3 regions of the Delftia sp. WSY_10 genome follow, and region 3 is predicted to be linked to each of the others. Evidence: predicted binding sites of a transcription regulator. Region 3 holds the regulator's gene; each other region holds the start of a gene.
What was found. The regulator LexA, encoded in region 3, represses DNA repair genes until DNA is damaged. The targets are predictions, from matches to a motif close to ACTGTATNNNNATACAGT.
Positions count from the first base shown of each region.

Region 1: ACF8ML_RS26430 (PA0069 family radical SAM protein) is a predicted target of LexA. The motif match lies at 2,355-2,372, and genes of this name have one in related genera.
Region 2: recA (recombinase RecA) is a predicted target of LexA. The motif match lies at 2,467-2,484, and genes of this name have one in related genera.

Region 1 is NZ_JBICKY010000057.1:119,587-123,792, forward strand. Features, by position in the region: gene ACF8ML_RS26425 (LysR family transcriptional regulator) at 213-1,145, shown strand; gene ACF8ML_RS26430 (PA0069 family radical SAM protein) at 1,206-2,348, opposite strand; gene rnk (nucleoside diphosphate kinase regulator) at 2,643-3,047, shown strand; gene ACF8ML_RS26440 (acyltransferase family protein) at 3,121-4,206, opposite strand, start outside.
Region 2 is NZ_JBICKY010000056.1:81,509-85,714, reverse strand. Features, by position in the region: gene ACF8ML_RS22985 (sensor histidine kinase) at 1-996, opposite strand, end outside; gene ACF8ML_RS22980 (response regulator transcription factor) at 1,092-1,766, opposite strand; gene ACF8ML_RS22975 (MarR family winged helix-turn-helix transcriptional regulator) at 1,867-2,367, opposite strand; gene recA (recombinase RecA) at 2,515-3,618, shown strand; gene recX (recombination regulator RecX) at 3,821-4,206, shown strand, end outside.
Region 3 is NZ_JBICKY010000053.1:232,641-236,846, forward strand. Features, by position in the region: gene ACF8ML_RS22220 (MFS transporter) at 1-573, shown strand, start outside; gene ACF8ML_RS22225 (hypothetical protein) at 657-1,064, opposite strand; gene lexA (transcriptional repressor LexA) at 1,227-1,901, opposite strand; gene ACF8ML_RS22235 (asparaginase) at 2,000-2,989, shown strand; gene adk (adenylate kinase) at 3,080-3,736, opposite strand; gene kdsB (3-deoxy-manno-octulosonate cytidylyltransferase) at 3,993-4,206, opposite strand, start outside.

The DNA of each region.
Region 1 (4,206 bases), on a different contig from region 3:
GGGCACGGATGCCGAGGGAAATAGGGCATGCTCCATCGCCCGATTCGCGTCGTGAAAGCAATCCGAACATGTATGTCTCCGAAATGAATGCGCCCTGCATCGGAACGCTTGTGGTCTTGCGGGTCCGGGGCAGATGATCAGCTCCGTTGATACATACGTAAAATTTATTGTTTAAATTCAATCCATTTGCATAGCAAATACGGAGACGCGCCATGCGCTTTCACAAGCTCGACCTGAACCTGCTGGTTGTCCTCGACGCCCTGTTGGCCACGCGCAGCGTGAGCAAGTCCGCCGAGCGGCTTTTCCTGAGCCAGCCCGCGACCAGCCTGGCGCTGGGGCGGCTGCGCGACTACTTCAAGGACGAGCTGCTGGTTTCCGTGGGCAAGACCCTGGTGCCCACGCCGCTGGCCAACGAGCTGGCCAAGCCCGTGCGCGATGTGCTGCTGCAGATCCAGACGATCGCGCATGCCCGACCCTCCTTCGATCCGGCCACCTCGCAGCGGCGCTTCACCATAGAGTCCTCCGACTACGTGATCAGCGTGCTGCTGACACAGGTGGTGCGACGGGCCGCCACCCTGGCGCCGCTGATGCAGTTCGACCTGCGCGCCATCAGCCCGCAGACGCCCGAACATCTGGACAGCGGAGAGGCCGAGCTGCTGATCGCCCCCGAATTCGCGAAAGTGGCAGGCCACCCCTTCGAGCCTTTGTTCGAAGATGGCTTCTCCTGCCTCGTCTGCGCGGACAGCCCGCTACTCGACGGCCCGCTGACGCCAGCACGGTATTTCGATGCGGCCCACATCGGCGTGGAATGGGGCGGCGGCAGGCGCACCACGTTCGACGCGCGGCTGATGTCCACCGGCAAGCGCAGCCGCCGCCAGGAAGTGATCGCACCCAACTTCACCCTGCTGCCGGAGCTGCTCGTGGGCACGCAGCGCATTGCCACACTGCCCACTCGCCTGGCGCAGCACATGGCGCGGCGCTTTGCGCTGCAGGTGCTGCAGTGCCCGGTGGAGATTCCCCGGTTCACGGAATTGTTGCAATGGCACAAGCACCAGGAGCGAGATCCGGCCATCGCCTGGCTGCGTTCCCTGATCCGCGATGCCGGCGCCAGCCTGGACCGGCTCGCCCCGGACGTGGGACATTGAGCCGGTGCGGACTGTAGCGCTCGCCACTGGCGGCCGCCCTGCACGCTCTAAAGGGCCGTTTCAGAACAGACTGCGCTGCGGCAGCAGCAGCGACGGGTGGTAGAGGCTGCAATCGAGCCGCAGCGGCTCGCGGTTGAACCCGTACCGACGGCAGGCCAGGGCAAAGCGCTGGCGCAACAGCTCGGCCCAGTGGCCGGTACCTTTCATGCGCTGGCCGAACTCGGCGTTGTACACGTGGCCGGCCTCGCGCTGCTCGCCCTGGATGCCGTGCAGGTCGCGCACGCGCTCCATCACGCGGCGGGCGCGGTCGGGGTAGTGCACCTGCAGCCATTGCTCGAACAGCGGCGCCACTTCCCAGGGCAGGCGCAGCACGGCATAGAAGGCGTGGCGCGCACCTGCGTCGGCGGCCGCCTCCAGCACCTTCTCCAGGTCTTCGTTGATGAAGGGAATCTGCGGTGCCAGGCTCACGCCCAAGGGCACGCCCGCCTCGGTCAGCGCGCGGATGCTGCGCAGCCGGCGGTGCGGCGCGGCGGCGCGCGGCTCCAGGTGGCGTGCCAGGTCGGCGTCCAGCGTGGTCAGCGTGATGTGCACCGAGGCCAGGCCCTGGCGCGCCAGCGGGGCCAGCAGGTCCAGGTCACGCTCCACCCCGCTGCCCTTGGTGACGATGGAAAACGGGTGGCGCGCCTCGGCCAGCACTTCGATCAGGCGGCGCGTCAGCCCCAGCTCGCGCTCCACGGGCTGGTAGCAGTCGGTGACCGAGCCCAGCATCACGGGCGCGGCCACATGGCTGGCGCGCGACAGCTCGGCACGCAACAGCTCGGGCAGGTTCTGCTTGGCGATGAGCCGGGTCTCGAAGTCCAGCCCTGGCGACCAGCCCAGGTAGCTGTGCGTGGGCCGGGCATAGCAATAGATGCAGCCATGCTCGCAGCCCCGGTAGGGATTGAGCCCCATGTGAAACGGCAGGTCGGGCGACTGGTGGCGGCTCAGCGCCGAGCGGGCCTGCTCCCAGCGCAGTTCGGTGCGCAGGGGCGCGGCTTCCTCGCCTTCGGCAGGCGCCTCAAGGCTGCCCCAGCCGTCGTCAAAGGCCTCGCGCGGATCGGTGGTGAAGCGGTGTGCCAGTTGGCTGGCTGCGCCCCGGCCCTTGATGGGGTGCAGGGGCACCCGGGCCGTGTCGTGATGAGGCGTGGGAGGACTGGAAAGCATGAAGCAACTGTATAAAAATACAGTCATACCAACAAGCACTCCCCGCATGCCTGCGGTTGCGAAGTGGGTTTTGCCGGCTTGGCAAGTGCCCGCGCCAATCCGCACCGCACCGTGCGGGTTCGCTTGGCAGAACGCGCACGGGCCTGCACAATGGCCTTATCGCACCAACTTGGTGCTTTTCTCTTTTCTGAAGATGCCTTGGCCCGGACAACCGCGTTGCCCGGGCTTTTGTCCGTTTGGGCGCCGCTGCCCTTCACTGCAGCCACGGCGCAAGCACACAAGGGAGCCAACACCATGGAGCGCAAGCCCCACATCATTCTTTCGTCCCTGGACCTGGAACGCATCGAGGCCCTGCTGGACAAGCAGCCCGCCTTTCCCGGCCGCGAGGCGCTCGAGGCCGAGCTGGACCGTGCCGACGTGCTCGAGCCCAAGGAAATGCCGCCCAACGTGGTGACCATGAATTCCACGGTGCGCTTCACGCTGCTGGAGTCGGGCAAGACCAATACGCTGACCCTGGTCTATCCCAAGGAGATGGATGGCAGCGCCGACAAGGTGTCGGTGTTCGCGCCCGTGGGCATTGCCCTGCTGGGCCTGAGCGTGGGCGACCAGTCCCGCATGCCCGGCCCCTCGGGCCAGGTCACCGTGCGCGTGGACGCCATCGAGTTCCAGCCGGAAAGCGCGGGCGAGCTGCACCGTTGAACGCCGACCGGCGTGAAGCGAAAAAGGCAGCCCACCGGCTGCCTTTGTTGTTTGTGGACTGACGCACCGCGCCTCAGCGCAGGCCCGCCACAAACGCCGCGATCAGGCCGGTGCCCACCAGGCCCGCCTGCCAGCGCAGCGCCATGTGCCAGCTGGGAACGTGGCGCTCCACGCGCTCGTACAGCAGATGGCCGGCCGCAATCGACAGCGCAAAGGCCGTGCACATGCCCAGCAGGGCGGCGGGAATGGACTGCGGCCAGAAATGGCTTTCCACGGCGTTGACCAGCAGGCAGACCGAGAAGTGCACGAGAAACACCGAGTACGAAATCTTGCCCAGCCGGCGCAGCGGCGCCCAGCCTTGTGCCTGGGCGAATGCGGGGCTGCGCATGGCCGCGACCAGGGCCAGCGCCGTGGCACCGGCCAGCGCGATGCGGTCGCGCCACTCCAGTGCCAGCGCCGCCACGACCAGGGCCACGATCAGCAGGGACCAGCTCCAGGCCGTCGAGGACTTGTCCGCATGCGCGGCCCAGTAGGCCAGCATGCCCAGGCCGTAGGCGCCAAAGAAGTACGGCGCCCACACATCCCATTGCGCATCCAGATTGAAGCCCAGCAGCGAGGCCGCCACGCCGATCACCACCAGCGCCTGCGCCACGCTCGGCGTCCAGGGCCAGCAGCGCGACAGCGCCTGGCCGCCGAAGCGTCGGCGCAGCAAGGCGCCGCCCCAGCGCGTGCCGGCCAGCAGCAGCGCCGTCAGCGCAAACAGCTGGAAGTCGATGGACACGTACCAGACGCCGGCGGACAGCGACTCCTCGCCCACGATGTTCTGCAGTAGCAGCGCATGCGCCACCAGCTGCCAGAGATCGGGCTCGCCCGACACCGAGGCATGGTCGAACCAGGGCCGCACGGTCGCCGAGACGACGACGGCCACGACCAGGGCCACGGCATAGGGCACGACCAGGCGCACGAAGCGGCGCCCGATGCGCGACCACGGATCGCTGTGCTGGCCGTGGCCTTGCGGCGCCATGCTGGCTGCCGCCAGGTAGCCGCCCAGCACCAGGAAGATCTGCACGGCCATGCGCGCATATTCATAGAGCCAGTCGATGAGGTCCGGCGCGGCCGGATGGGCGATATCGGACATGGGGCCGTAGAAGGCCAGGTG
Region 2 (4,206 bases), on a different contig from region 3:
GTTGCACGGCTGCATGGCCAGGCCCCGCCCCAGGCCCGCGCTCTCGGCACGCGCCAGCGCCAGCAACTGGTTGACGGTGTGCGTGGCACGGATGCTGGAGCGCGCGATCTGGGCCAGGGACTGACGCAGCTCGCCCGTACTCACGCCTTCGCGCTGGGCCAGTTCGGCCTGCATGCGCAGCCCGGCCAGCGGCGTCTTGAGCTGGTGGGCCGCGTCGGCCAGGAAGCGCTTTTGCGTGGCCAGCGAGTCGCCCAGGCGGCCCAGCAGGTCATTGACCGAATCCACCAGCGGCACGACTTCCAGCGGCACGTCCTTGTGGTTGATGGGCGAAAGGTCCTCGGGCCGGCGCGCGCGGATGCGCTCCTCCAGCCGGTGCAGCGGCTTGATGCCGCGCGCCAGCGCCAGCCACACCAGCAAGGCGGCCAGCGGCAGGATGACGAACTGGGGCAGCATCACGCCCTTGATGATTTCCGTGGCCAGCACGCTGCGCTTTTCGCGCGTCTCGGCCACCTGAACCAGGGCCTGCGGTTCGCCCGGCAGGGGCATGCGCACCCAGACATGGGCCACGCGCAGATCGATGCCGCGAAATTCCGCATCGCGCAGCTGCACGGTGCCGCCGGACGGCAAGCCTGGAGGCGCCGCGCCAGTCAGAGCCTCGTCGGGCTCGGGCGGCGGCGGCAGGTCGCGCTCGCCGGCCAGGTATTCGCCCTTCACGCCCAGCACCTGGAAATACACGGTGTCCGACTCGTCGGCACGCAGGATCTCGCTGGCCGACTGCGGCAGGTTGAACAGCACCTTGCCGTGCTGCACCATCACCAGCTGGGCCAGCGCCTGGGCGTTGTATTCCAGCGCGCGGTCGAAGGGTTTGTTGGCCAGGCCCTGGGCCACCAGCCAGGTCAGCGCCAGGCTCACGGGCCACAGCAGCAGCAGCGGCGTGAGCATCCAGTCAAGGATCTCGCCGAACAGGGAGCGCTGTTCACGCTGGAAGATTTTCATCGGCGGGCAGCCCCTTACGACGGGTTCACGGCCCCGCGGCAACCACCACTATGCGCAGGCAAGCCAACCCGGGCCTGACAGCCACGGCAGCGGCCTCAAGACGCGATCTTCTCAAGGCAGTAGCCCAGGCCGCGCACGGTGGCGATGCGGATGGGGCCGCGCTCTATCTTCTTGCGCAGCCGGTGGATGTAGACCTCGATGGCGTTGTTGCTGACTTCGTCGCCCCACTCGCACAGGCGCTCGACCAACTGGTCCTTGCTGACCAGCCGGCCGGCCCGCTGCAGCAGCACTTCCAGCAGGCCCAGCTCGCGCGCCGACAGCTCGACCATCTTGCCGTCGATGGTGGCCACGCGGCCGGCCTGGTCGTAGACCAGCGGGCCGTGCTTGATGGTGCTGCTGGCGCCGCCCATGCCGCGCCGCGTGAGGGCGCGCACGCGCGCCTCCAGCTCGGACAGCGCAAACGGCTTGGCCATGTAGTCGTCGGCACCGTAGTCCAGCCCCTGCACGCGCTCCTCCACGCTGTCGGCCGCCGTGAGGATGAGCACCGGCAGCGCATCGCCGCGGCCGCGCAGCTTCTTGAGCACTTCGAGACCGTGCATCTTGGGCAGGCCCAGGTCCAGAATCAGCAAATCGAATTCGCTGCTGGTCATCAGCGCGGTGTCGGCCTCGCTGCCATTGGCCACATGGCTGACCACGGCGCCCGAGCCGCGCAGGCTGCGCAGCAGGCCATCGGCCAGGACCTGGTCGTCTTCGGCAATCAGAATGCGCATGGGGGATGTCTCCTGTAATGCAGGCGCGCTCTGGGAGTTGGAAATGCGCGCCTTTAATTCCCAGGATTCTAGGATGCGCCCCGCAGTGCGGGCAGGGACCTTACCCGAGTGAGCCGCCACCCGCGTAGGCCTCCAGCCCCAGCGCCACCACGGTGGCGATGTCGTCGCCGACTTCCTCGCGGAATTCGGCCTCGGCCTGGGAGACGGCGTCATGGAAAGCCTGCAGCCAGGCCAGGCCCGCTGGCGTGAAGCGGATGCGGCGCGCGCGCGCATCGCGCTCGTCGCTCTCGCGCGTGACCAGGCCCCAGGCCTCGCACTGGGCCACCAGGTCGCCCATGGACTGCTTGGTCATGCCTGCGCGCTCTGCCAGGTCCGTCAGCCGGTCGCCAGCCAGCGACAGATGCCGCGTGATGTGGATATGGGCCGCCCCCACCTTGTCGCGCGCAGCGAGGTTGGACAGTGCCAGCGGCACCTCCACATCGCGCGCCATGAGCTGCAGTACACGCGCGTCGAACCGCCGCATGGCATGGCCGAGCAGGCGGCCCAGGTGGGTCTGGCGCCAGGCGTCGGCGGGCGGCGTGACAGGGGAAAGCTCACTCATGGATGCATTGTGGAGGCAAATCCAACAAGTCAGGAAAACTGACCAAAAACACCAACAAATCAAGACAGCAAGCCCATAAACTACTGTTCAAGCATCCAGCCTGAATGCAAATACAGAGCTGAATCCATACCCAACCCAGGAGTCCGCATGAACACCGCCGTCACCACCGCCAACAGTGAAAAAGCCAAGGCCCTGCAGGCCGCACTCGCCCAGATCGAAAAGCAGTTCGGCAAGGGCACGATCATGCGCCTGGGTGAAGGCGAAGCCATCCAGGACATCCAGGTCGTCTCCACCGGCTCGCTGGGCCTGGACATCGCCCTGGGTGTGGGCGGCCTGCCCCGTGGCCGCGTGATCGAGATCTACGGCCCTGAATCCTCGGGCAAGACCACGCTGACGCTGCAGGTCATCGCCGAAATGCAAAAGCAGGGCGGCACCTGCGCCTTCATCGACGCAGAACACGCGCTGGACACCAGCTATGCCCAGAAGCTGGGCGTGAACCTCAACGAAGTGCTGATCAGCCAGCCCGACACCGGCGAGCAGGCCCTGGAAATCGTGGACAGCCTGGTGCGCTCGGGCGCCGTGGACATGATCGTCGTGGACTCGGTGGCCGCACTGACACCGCGCGCCGAAATCGAAGGCGAGATGGGCGACCAGCTGCCCGGCCTGCAGGCCCGCCTGATGAGCCAGGCGCTGCGCAAGCTGACCTCCACCATCAAGAAGACCAATTGCATGGTCATCTTCATCAACCAGATCCGCATGAAGATCGGCGTGATGTTCGGCAGCCCCGAAACCACCACGGGCGGCAATGCGCTGAAGTTCTACGCCTCGGTCCGCCTGGACATCCGCCGCACCGGCACCATCAAGAAGGGCGACGAAGCCATCGGCAACGAAACCAAGGTCAAGGTCGTCAAGAACAAGGTCTCGCCCCCGTTCAAGACCGCCGAGTTCGACATCCTCTTCGGCGAAGGCATCTCGCGCGAAGGTGAAATCCTGGACATGGGCGTCAACGCCAAGATCCTCGACAAGTCGGGGGCCTGGTACGCCTACAACGGCGAAAAGATCGGCCAGGGTCGCGACAACGCCCGCGAATTCCTGCGCGAGAACAGCGGCCTGGCCGTGGAGATCGAAAACAAGGTGCGCGACAGCCTGGGCATCGCCCTGCTGCCCACGGCCGGCGGCGATGCGCCCGAAGCCAAGGCCGCCAAGGGCGCCAAGGCCAAGGCCGACAAGGACGGCGTGATCGAAGCCTGAGCGCCCAGCCCCCTCACAGCAGGCGCCGCAGCGCCTGCACACACTGTGTTTGCCATCTTGGCGCAGGCTCACGTCTGCGCCTTTTTTATCGCCGGGACGCCCCAAGGCAAAAAAGCGGCCCCCTTGGGGGGCAGCGGACCTTGCGCAGCAAGGGGAGCGTGGGGGCCTTTTTTATTCGGGATGATTCAGGAGACATTGCCGCATGGGATTCGCCAAGCTGTCGCTCAAAGGCCGGGCGCTCAAGCTGCTGGGCCAGCGCGAACATTCACGGCTGGAGCTGGAACGCAAGCTCGCCCCCCATGTGGAGGAAGGCGAGGACCTGGGCGCCATGCTCGACGCGCTGGAGCAGCGCGGCTTCATCAGCGCCGAGCGCGTGGCCGAGTCCGTGCTGCATCGCAAGGCCGCGCGCTTTGGCACATCGCGCGTGGTGCAGGAGCTGCGCAGCAAGGGGCTGGACGATGGCCTGGTGCGCGCCGCCGCAGAACAGTTGCGCGCCACCGAATTGCAGCGCGCCCATGCCGTATGGCGCCAGCGCTTCGGCGCACCGCCGGCCACCCCGCAGGAACGCCTCAAGCAGATGCGCTTTCT
Region 3 (4,206 bases):
GCCTTCTTCCTGCTGTGCGGGGTCATCGTCTGCTGGTCGATTCCCTATGTGACGGTGCTGTCCACCCTGCCCATGTTCGTGACGCGCGAGCTGGGCGGCTCGGACTTCATGGGAGCGGCCACGCTGACCTCATTCACAGCCGCTGCGGCGGTGGGCACTTTGCTGGGGGGCACGCTTGCAGATCGCCGGGGGCGCATGCAGGCCATCCGCGCCGGCTACCTGTTGGCATTGCCTGCTCTGGCGGCCCTGGCCCTGGCCTCCACGCCATGGATGGCGCTGGCCTGCACCATGGCCCTGGGCGTGTGCATGTTTCTTCCGTTTGCCGCCCAGGTCACGCTGGCCCAGGACTATCTGCCGCGCAACCAGGCCACGGCCAGCGGGCTGACCCTGGGGCTGGCCATGTCGATAGGCGGCATGGTGGCGCCGTTGTTCGGCATGCTGTCCGATGCGCGCGGACTGCGTTTTTCGTTGAGCGTCGTGCTGTGCATTCTGTGCGTTGCCGCGGCGCAGGCGTGGTGCATGCGCAATCGGCGCAGCGAGGGGAGTGCTGCACCGGCGGCTGTCAGGGCCTGATGCGCAGCCCCTGCCGCTGGGCAAGGCAAGAGACAGGCCCGGGCTCTCGCAGACCGGGTGGACGGGTTGGTCTCAGGGCGACCTCAGGCCGGTGTCTGCGCGCCGTGCGCTTCCATGCGTTCCAGGGCGGCACAGACATCGGCCATGCGGCCCGAGATGAACAGGCATTCGGGCTGCTCCTGCGGCGAGCGCTGGATGATGCGCAGACCCGAAGGCAGGGCCTGATCTGCCGGAAGGGAGGGCAGTTCGGGTTGCAGGGGCAGCAGCAGCTGCGCATCCCTGTGTTCTGGCAGCCGTGCTGACTTGCTGCGCCGCTGCTGGCTGCGGCGGCGTGCCTTGCTGAAGGACAGGATGGTCGCCTGCTCGGATTGCACAGGCGATTCGGGCTGGATGGTGCGCATGGCGGGCTCCATGGCGGCGGCGGGCAGGCGAATGCCCTGTGCCAGGCGCAGGAAGGACAGAGAAGACAGTGTTGGCAGAGCGAATCCCATGTGACGACTCCTGTTGGCGTATTTCAAAGAGGCATGGACACAGGCAGGATTGCGGTTTGCGGGCAAAGCTCCGCCCAGGGCGAAGCTGCAAGGCTTCGCGCCTACCACCTGGGCGGTGCATGAAGTAGGGGGTGGCAACCCGTGCAGGGCTGCCTGTCCGGTTTACATGGACATGCTGTTGCGGATCAGCCCCACGGCCAGGCCTTCAATGGCAAAGGCCTCTTCGGGAGCGACGCGGATCACCGGGTAATCGGGGTTTTCCGGCAGGAGCTCCACGCCCTGCGTGGTGCGGCGCAGGCGCTTGACGGTGACTTCATCTCCCAGGCGTGCCACGACGATCTGCCCGTTGCGGGCTTCATGCGCGGACTGCACGGCCAGCAGATCGCCGTCCATGATGCCCGCGTCGCGCATGGACATGCCGCGCACGCGCAGCAGATAGTCCGGGCGGACCTGGAACAGGCTGGGTTCGACGGAATAGGTCTGGTCGATATGTTCCTGGGCGAGAATGGGCGAGCCCGCCGCAACGCGGCCCACCAGCGGCAGCATCAGCGGCGCCAGGGCCGACAGCGGCAGCCCGAAGCTGGTGCCGCGTGCGGCATTGATGTTGCGCACGGTGTCGGTACGCAGGCGAATGCCGCGGGAGGTGCCGCTGACCAGTTCGATCACGCCTTTGCGGGCCAGGGCCTGCAGATGTTCCTCTGCTGCGTTGGCGGACTTGAAGCCCAGCGTGTTGGCGATTTCCGCGCGGGTGGGGGGCGCGCCCGTGCGGGAGATGGCGGCCTGGATCAGGTCCAGGATCTGTTGCTGGCGGGCGGTGAGCTTGGGATGGTCGAGCATGGCGTGCGTCCGGTCCTTGAATTCAGATGGCAGGCAGAGAAGTCATCTGATGATTTATACAGTATCTGTATTTTTAACCAGTTTTCCAAGAGGTGCAAGTGGGGCAGTCAAAGTTGGTGATTCTTGGCACGGGCGGCACCATCGCCGGCCGGGCGGATTCGCAGTCGCAGGCAGTGGGATACAAGGCCGGACAGATCACGGTGCAGTCGCTGCTCGATGCCGTGCCGGATCTGGAGCAGCAGGCGCTGGGGCCTGTGCAGACGCAGCAGATCGCGCAGGTGGACAGCAAGGATATGGACTGGTCCGTGTGGCGCGCATTGCTGCGTGCCTGCACGCAGGCGCTGGAGGATGCGGACACACGCGCCGTGGTGATCACGCATGGAACGGACACGCTGGAAGAGACGGCCTGGCTGCTGCACAGCCTGCTGCCTGCCGCCAAGCCCATAGTGCTCACTTGCGCCATGCGCCCGGCCACGGCCCTGCTGGCCGACGGACCGCAGAATCTGCGCGATGCCGTGACCGTGGCCGCCAGCGGCGGGCGCAGCGGTGTGTGGGTGGTGGCCGGCGGCGAGGTGCATGCGGCGGCCCAGGTGCAAAAGGGCCACCCTTACCGACTGCAGGCCATGCGCTCCATGGAAGGTGGCCCGCAGGCCGTGGTGGAGGAAGGACGCGTGCGCTGGCTGGTGCCTGATGCGCCGGTCACGCCGGTCGCCCCCGTTGCGCGGATGGTGACTTCCGCTCCCGCTCTGTCTGACCTGCTGGCGCTGGATGAGCTGCCCTGGGTCGAGGTGGTGTTCAGCGGTGCCCTGGCGCGTGCCTGCGGCGTGGATGCGCTGGTGGCCGCAGGCGTGCGCGGCATCGTGGTGGCCGGCACGGGCAATGCGACCATTCACGAAAGCATGGAAGCGGCCTTGCTGCGTGCGCGCGACAAAGGCGTCTGGATCTGGCGGGGCACGCGCTGCGCCGAAGGCCTGCCCGTTGCCTCGGGGCTTGGCACGGACCCCGCAGAGGCCGATCTGGTCCAACTGCCCGTGGCCAAGGCGCGGATTGCCATGATGCTGGCGCTGGCCGCGCAGCCGCGCGACTGATCCTCCGGGCGTCGCCGGCGCTTCAGATGCAGGCGGGCAACAAAAAAGCACCCGGCGGGTGCTTTTCTGGGGTCTGGCGCATGGCCTGCGTCATTCAGCCAGTGCTGCGAGGGCGCGCTGGGTGATGTCTTCCACCGAGCCCAGGCCGCTGATGGCGCGGTACTTGGGGGCTGCTGCGGCTTCCTTCTCGGCCCAGGCGCGGTAGTAGTCCACCAGCGGGCGGGTCTGGCTGCTGTAGACGTCCAGGCGCTTCTTGACCGTTTCTTCCTTGTCGTCCTCGCGCTGCACCAGCGGCTCGCCGGTCACGTCGTCCAGGCCTTCGACCTTGGGCGGGTTGAACGTGACGTGGTAGGTGCGGCCCGAAGCGGGGTGGGAGCGGCGGCCGCTCATGCGCTCGATGATGGCATCGAAGGGCACATCGATCTCGAGCACGTAGTCCAGCTTCACGCCGGCGGCCTTCATGGCGTCGGCCTGGGGAATGGTGCGGGGAAATCCGTCGAACAGGAAGCCGTTGGCGCAATCGGGCTGGGCAATGCGCTCCTTGACCAGATTGATGATCAGGTCGTCGCTGACCAGTTGGCCGGCGTCCATCACGGCCTTGGCCTGCTGGCCCAGGGGCGTGCCGGCCTTGACGGCGGCACGCAGCATGTCACCGGTGGAGATCTGGGGAATGCCGTACTTCTGGCAGATGAAAGCGGCTTGCGTGCCTTTGCCGGCGCCGGGTGCGCCCAACAAAATCAGTTTCATGGAAGTCCTTGAGGAGAGTAGAAATTCTTGTCTGCCGGATCGGCCCACCGGGGCGGACAGTCCATGCGTCATATTTTTGTCGCGGGCAAGGATAGCACGCACAGGGCCAACACTGGCTTACACGCACGGGGCAAAACTGTCGCCTGTGCAATCGCCAAAACCTGCGTTTTGCTGTCCGACAAAACCGCATGGGCGGCGTTGCTGCAAATGGCGATGCCCGGCATCGCCATTTGTGCGTTTTCAGCGGCCGGCCGATTCAGGCCGGCGGGTTGGACAGCTGGGCGCGCACCCGCTCCAGATCCTCGCGCGTGTCCACGCCAGGGCCGGGTGCATGGGGTGTGACATGGACGGCGATGCGGTGGCCGTGCCACAGCGCACGCAACTGCTCCAGGGCCTCCAGTGCCTCGGTGGGTGCCTGGGAAAGCTGGGGGAAGCTGCGCAGGAAGCCGGCGCGATAGCTGTAGATGCCG